DNA from 2 places in the Streptomyces sp. NPDC051940 genome. Region 2 is predicted to be linked to the other one. Evidence: predicted binding sites of a transcription regulator. Region 2 holds the regulator's gene; the other holds the start of a gene.

Region 1 (3,412 bases), on a different contig from region 2:
ATGTCCGCACCGGTCGCCTCGTCGCCCTGGAGCTCGAGCTTCTCGAAGACCGAACCGGCCTGCAGCAGGGCCACGCCACCACCGGCGACGATGCCCTCCTCGACGGCGGCCTTGGCGTTACGGACCGCGTCCTCGATGCGGTGCTTGCGCTCCTTGAGCTCGACCTCGGTCGCCGCACCGGCCTTGATGACCGCGACACCGCCGGCGAGCTTCGCCAGGCGCTCCTGCAGCTTCTCGCGGTCGTAGTCGGAGTCGGAGGCCTCGATCTCGGCACGGATCTGGTTGACCCGGCCCTGGACCGCGTCGGACTCGCCGGCGCCGTCGACGATCGTGGTCTCGTCCTTGGTGATGACGACCTTGCGGGCCCGGCCGAGCAGGTCGAGGGTGGCGTTCTCGAGCTTGAGACCGACCTCCTCGGAGATGACCTGACCGCCGGTGAGGATGGCGATGTCGTTCAGCATGGCCTTACGACGGTCGCCGAAGCCCGGGGCCTTGACCGCGACGGACTTGAAGGTGCCGCGGATCTTGTTCACGACGAGCGTGGACAGGGCCTCGCCCTCGACGTCCTCGGCGATGATCAGCAGCGGCTTGCCGGACTGCATGACCTTCTCCAGCAGCGGAAGGAGGTCCTTCACACTGGAGATCTTGGAGTTGACGATGAGGATGTACGGGTCCTCGAGCTCCGCCTCCATGCGCTCCATGTCGGTGGCGAAGTACGCGGAGATGTAGCCCTTGTCGAAGCGCATACCCTCGGTGAGCTCCAGCTCCAGACCGAAGGTCTGGGACTCCTCGACGGTGATGACGCCTTCCTTGCCGACCTTGTCCATGGCCTCGGCGATGAGCTCGCCGATCTGGGTGTCGGCGGCGGAGATGGAGGCCGTCGAAGCGATCTGCTCCTTGGTCTCCACGTCCTTCGCCTGCTCCAGCAGCGCGCCGGAGACGGCCTCGGTGGCCTTCTCGATACCGCGCTTCAGGGCCATCGGGTTGGCGCCGGCGGCGACGTTGCGCAGGCCCTCGCGGACCAGCGCCTGGGCCAGGACGGTCGCGGTCGTCGTGCCGTCACCGGCGACGTCGTCCGTCTTCTTGGCGACCTCCTTGACCAGCTCGGCGCCGATCTTCTCGTACGGGTCCTCGAGCTCGATCTCCTTGGCGATGGAGACACCGTCGTTGGTGATCGTGGGGGCGCCCCACTTCTTCTCCAGAACGACGTTGCGGCCCTTCGGGCCCAGGGTGACCCGGACGGCGTCCGCGAGCTGGTTCATCCCGCGCTCGAGGCCGCGCCGCGCCTCCTCGTCGAACGCGATGATCTTGGCCATGTGAAGTGGTCCTCCCAGGACGGGGTGGATTTCTCCGGACCGCGCTGGCGCCCGCGACGGACGGCCCGCGATTCGGGGCGGTTCCTTGCCCCACCCCTTCGCGGACCTCACCGAACTCCGGTCCTACGTTTTTGTCACTCTCACGGGGAGAGTGCTAACGCCAATGATTAGCACTCGGGGTGGTCGAGTGCAAGCGGCAGTCGCCGCGGTGGGGTCCGACCTGGGGTTTTGTCTCGCTGCGATCAGTGCCGGTCGCGCTCCAAGCGTGCGGTCACGCCGGCGCCTGCGGCGCGATTCGGCGCTGCGCGCCTCAGTCCTCAAACGCCGGACGGGCTGACATCGGTGCCGGTCGCGCTCCAAGCGTCCCGTCGCGCCGGCGCCTGCGGCGCGATTCGGCGCTGCGCGCCTCAGTCCTCAAACGCCGGACGGGCTGACATCGGCGCCAGCCCCGCGGCAACCGCCCATCCCCCAACCACCCCGAAACAGCGAGGGACCCGCATCCCTCCCCGGATGCGGGCCCCTCGTCGTGAAGCTTCTGTGGCCGATGCGCGGCGTGAAAGTCAGCCCGCGGCGAGGCGGACCATATCTGCCTGCGGCCCCTTCTGGCCCTGCGAGATCTCGAACTCGACCCGCTGACCTTCCTCGAGGGTGCGGTACCCGTCCATCTGGATCGCGCTGTAGTGGACGAAAACATCCGCACCACCGTCGACCGCGATGAAGCCGTACCCCTTCTCCGCGTTGAACCACTTGACGGTGCCCTGAGCCATTCCTAACTCCCCTATTGCTGGCCCTTACACAGGACCGCACTTCGCGGACCCGGGTCAGACCTCACCCCCGGCTCTTCCCCCGCAACTCCCCGGAGGCGTACGCCGGAACGCGTCGACCGCGGCTGAATGTATCTGCACCGATGCCCACTGCAACAGGTCAATCGGACGAGAATTCTGGGCACACCCGATCGGTATTAATCAGCCCAATTCCCAGCACCTCAGGGCAAAACGGGCCGGGCATAGCCCACCAACACGACAATTCGCACGCCGACTTCGGCCACAACTTGTCGCGTTCTCATATGCGTCGGGCATGAACCACCCGGCGGACACCACCGGGGAACATCCCAACCCTATCGCTAGTAATCCCGCGCACAGCACCGACCCGCCCCACAGGTCCTGTCCCGTACGTCACAGCACAGCACCCCGACACCACCGCGAACGCACCCCGACAGCACCGCGCCCCCTCCCGGATCCATCCGGAAGGGGGCGCGCAGCGGGCCGAGTTGGCGACGGCGGGAAGGGACGTCAGCCTCCCGCCACCGCCGGGATGATCGAGACGCCCGCGCCGTCCGGCGTCGGCGTCTGGAGGCCCGACGCGAAGCGGACGTCGTCGTCGTTGACGTACACGTTCACGAAGCGCCGCAGCTTGCCCTGGTCGTCCAGGACGCGCGCGCCGATGCCCGTGTGGTTCCTGTCGAGGTCGGTCAGTACGTCGGCGAGGGTCGCGCCCTCGGCGCTCACCTCGGCCTGCCCGCCGGTGTAGGTGCGCAGGATGGTGGGGATGCGGACGTTCACGCTCATGTCAGAGGCCAGCCTCTCGGAAGGAGTCCAGGGTGGGGCGGATGACGGCGGACAGCCCGGTCGTGGGGGCCACCGCGTCGAGGGTCTTGAGGCCGTCGCCGGTGTTGATGGCGACGGTGGTCTCGGACGGGCTGATCCGGCCGTCCGCGACGAGCTTGGCCAGCACGCCGAAGGTGACGCCGCCCGCGGTCTCCGCGAAGACGCCCTCGGTGCGGGCGAGCTGCTTGATGGCGTCGACGACGGCGGTGTCGTCGACGTCCTCCACCGCGCCGCCGGTGCGACGCGCGATGTCCAGGACGTACGGACCGTCGGCCGGGTTGCCGATGGCCAGGGACTTGGCGATGGTGTCCGGCCGCACCGGGCGGACCACCTCGTGGCCGTCCTTGTAGGCGCGGGAGACCGGCGAGCAGCCCTCCGCCTGGGCCCCGAAGATCTTGTACGGCCGGTCCTCGACCAGGCCGAGGGCGATGAGCTCCTTCAGCCCCTTGTCGATCTTGGTGAGCTGGGAGCCGGAGGCCACCGGGATCA
Region 2 (3,412 bases):
CCGGCTCCCCCCGCCGGCCATCGGCGCCTGCCAGATGGGGGCGGGCGCCAGATCGCTCAGAAGGGTGGGGACGTGCGCCATGGCGCATACTCTGCCACGCTGGCCGGAATCCAGCGGTCCGGACCGGATGTAAAGCCGGGGGCACGCCGCAGGCCCGCCCCCGACGGGGACGGGCCTGCATGGGTTCTACGCCGGGCCGGACGCGTCACTACCGCCCGCCGGACACGTCGCTAGCGTCCGTTGAACGCGTCCTTCAGCCGCGAGAACAGCCCCTGCTGCCCTGGCTGGAACTGCCCCGTCGGCCGCTCCTCGTCCCGCAGCTTCGCCAGCTGGCGCAGCAGCCGCTCCTGCTCCGGGTCGAGCTTCGACGGGGTCAGCACCTCGACGTGCACGATCAGATCGCCGCGCCCGCCGCCGCGCAGATGCGTCACACCGCGCTGGTGCAGCGGGATCGACTGGCCGGACTGGGTGCCGGGCCGGATGTCGACCTCCTCCAGCCCGTCGAGGGTCTCCAGATTGACCTTGGTGCCGAGCGCCGCAGCCGTCATCGGGATGGTGACCGTGCAGTGCAGATCGTCGCCGCGCCGCTGGAACGTGGGGTGCGGCAGCTCGTGGATCTCGACGTACAGATCGCCCGCGGGACCGCCGCCGGGGCCGACCTCGCCCTCGCCGGCGAGCTGGATGCGGGTGCCGTTGTCGACACCGGCGGGGATCTTCACCGTGAGGTTGCGGCGGGAGCGGACCCGGCCGTCGCCGGCGCACTCCGGGCAGGGGGTCGGCACGACCGTGCCGAAGCCCTGGCACTGCGGGCACGGGCGGGAGGTCATGACCTGGCCCAGGAAGGACCGGGTGACCTGGGAGACCTCACCGCGGCCGCGGCACATGTCGCAGGTCTGCGCGGAGGTGCCGGGGGCGGCGCCCTCGCCGTTGCAGGTGTTGCAGACGACGGCCGTGTCGACCTGGATGTCCTTGGTCGTGCCGAAGGCCGCCTCGTCCAGCTCGATGTCGAGCCGGATCATGGCGTCCTGGCCGCGGCGGGTGCGCGAGCGCGGACCGCGCTGGGACGCCGTGCCGAAGAAGGCGTCCATGATGTCGGAGAAGTTGCCGAAGCCGCCGCCTCCGAAGCCGCCGGCGCCGCCGTTCATCGACAGCGGGTCGCCGCCCAGATCGTAGATCTGCTTCTTCTCCGGATCGGAGAGGACCTCGTAGGCGGCGTTGATCTCCTTGAACCGCTCCTGGGTCTTCGGGTCCGGGTTCACATCCGGGTGCAGCTCGCGGGCGAGCCGGCGGAATGCCTTCTTGATCTCGTCGGCGGAGGCATCGCGCCGCACCCCGAGGATCGCGTAGTAGTCCGTCGCCACTTACGACTCCGCCAGGATCTGTCCGACGTAACGTGCCACAGCGCGTACTGCTCCCATCGTTCCCGGGTAATCCATGCGGGTCGGTCCGACCACGCCGAGTTTGGCCAGTGCTTCGCTCCCGGCACCGTAGCCGACGGAGACGACGGACGCCGACGAGAGTCCCTCATGGGCGTTCTCATGCCCGATTCGCACCATCATGGCGGCGTCCTTGGCCTCGCCGAGCAGCCGCAGCAGGACGACCTGCTCCTCCAGTGCCTCCAGCACCGGGCGGATACTCAGCGGAAAGTCATGGTCGAAGCGCGTCAGATTGGCGGTGCCGCCGATCATCAGCCGCTCCTCGGTCTCCTCGACCAGCGTCTCCATCAGCGTGGCCAGCACGGTGGAGACGGTGCCGCGGTCCTCGGCCTCGAAGGAGTCCGGCAGGTCCTGCACCAGCTTCGGCACGTCCGCGAAGCGGCGGCCGACGACCCGGCTGTTGAGCCGGGCGCGCAGATCGGCCAGCGAGCCTTCCGTGAAGGGCGCCGGGCAGTCGACCAGGCGCTGCTCGACCCGGCCGGTGTCCGTGATCAGGACGAGCATCAGCCGGGCGGGTGCCAGCGACAGCAGCTCGACATGGCGGACGGTGGAGCGGGTCAGCGAGGGGTACTGGACGACGGCGACCTGCCGGGTCAGCTGCGCCAGCAGCCGGACCGTGCGGGCGACCACGTCGTCCAGGTCGACGGCGCCGTCCAGGAAGTGGTGGATGGCCCGCCGCTCCGCGGTGGACAGCGGTTTGACGTCGGCCAGCTTGTCCACGAACAGGCGATAGCCCTTGTCCGTGGGGATCCGGCCGGCGCTGGTGTGCGGCTGGGCGATGTAGCCCTCGTCCTCCAGCACCGCCATGTCGTTACGGACGGTGGCGGGCGACACGCCGAGGCTGTGGCGCTCGGTGAGCGCCTTGGAGCCCACGGGCTCCTCGGTGCCGACGTAGTCCTGGACGATGGCGCGCAGCACCTCGAGTCTGCGTTCGCTGAGCATGCCGCCCACCTCCAGCCGCGGATCGAAGATCTTCCCCCTGGCACTCGGCGTCCCCGAGTGCCAGCCTTTTCCCTGGCCAGTGTACGGCGGGGTCCCGTGGGCGGAGCAAGCCCGAGCCCGCTCGGCCTCCATGCCTTAGCGTCCTGCTATGAGCGCGATTGCGGAAGAGGAAGCCGGTAACGCCTCCTGGGAGGAGCTCGCACCAGGGGTGATCCGGCGCAGGCTGCCGGGCTGGGACGCCACGGTGGGAGCGGTGGCCGGTACGACGGGCGTTCTGCTCGTCGACACCGGTTCGAACCTGCGGGAGGGCGCGGAGCTGCGCTCCCAGGTACGCCGGGTCCTCGGCCTCCCCGTGACGCATATCGCACTCACGCACTCCCATTTCGACCATGTCTTCGGCACCGCGGCGTTCGCCGGGGCGGAGGTGTACGGCCCGCACGGCATGGAGGTGGTCCTCACCCGCGACCGCGACGAGCTCCGCGACGACGCGGTCCGCCACGGCCTGCCGCGCGAGGCGGCGGCGCAGGCGGCGGACGTGCTGGTGGCGCCGCGGCACCTGGTGACGGGCGAGTGGACGCTGGACCTGGGCGGCGGCCGGGAGGTGATCCTGGCGAACATGGGGCCGGCGCATTCGGCGCACGATCTGGTGGTGCTCGTGCGGGGGACGCCCGACATCGTCTTCTGCGGTGACCTCGTCGAGGAGTCCGGCGTACCGCAGGCCGGTCCCGACGCCCATCCCGCGCGGTGGCCCTCGGCGCTGGACAAGCTGCTGGAGCTGGCGGGCGACGACGCGGTGTACGTCCCCGGGCACGGGGCCGCGGTCGACGCGGCGTTCGTCCGGCGCCAACGGGCGGAGCTGACCGCCTCGTTCGGGCTGTATTCTCCGGGGGACAACCCCCGGACCCCCGGCCGCGACAGCTCGCCCGGCAAGGCACGATGACCCATGCGCAGCAGACCGTACGACCCCGACCTGACTCCCCCGTGGCAGAAGTCCAAGCCGGTGCCCGAGGTCCCCGCGGAGGCGGGCCTCGTGG

Evidence for each region. Region 2 encodes HrcA, which represses chaperone genes, less so after heat shock. Its sites were predicted from a motif close to TTNGCACTCNGNNNNNCNGAGTGCNAA; they were not measured.
Region 1: the regulator HrcA is predicted to act here: its motif matches at 1,484-1,510, upstream of groL (chaperonin GroEL).

The regions. Positions count from the first base shown of each region.
Region 1 is NZ_JBFAXR010000032.1:31,686-35,097, forward strand. It holds gene groL (chaperonin GroEL) at 1-1,316, opposite strand, end outside; gene AB0M28_RS15370 (cold-shock protein) at 1,877-2,083, opposite strand; gene AB0M28_RS15375 (MoaD/ThiS family protein) at 2,609-2,884, opposite strand; gene thrC (threonine synthase) at 2,886-3,412, opposite strand, start outside.
Region 2 is NZ_JBFAXR010000015.1:6,431-9,842, reverse strand. It holds gene AB0M28_RS09150 (nitronate monooxygenase) at 1-81, opposite strand, end outside; gene dnaJ (molecular chaperone DnaJ) at 231-1,361, opposite strand; gene hrcA (heat-inducible transcriptional repressor HrcA) at 1,362-2,378, opposite strand; gene AB0M28_RS09135 (MBL fold metallo-hydrolase) at 2,527-3,318, shown strand; gene AB0M28_RS09130 (DUF3097 domain-containing protein) at 3,322-3,412, shown strand, end outside.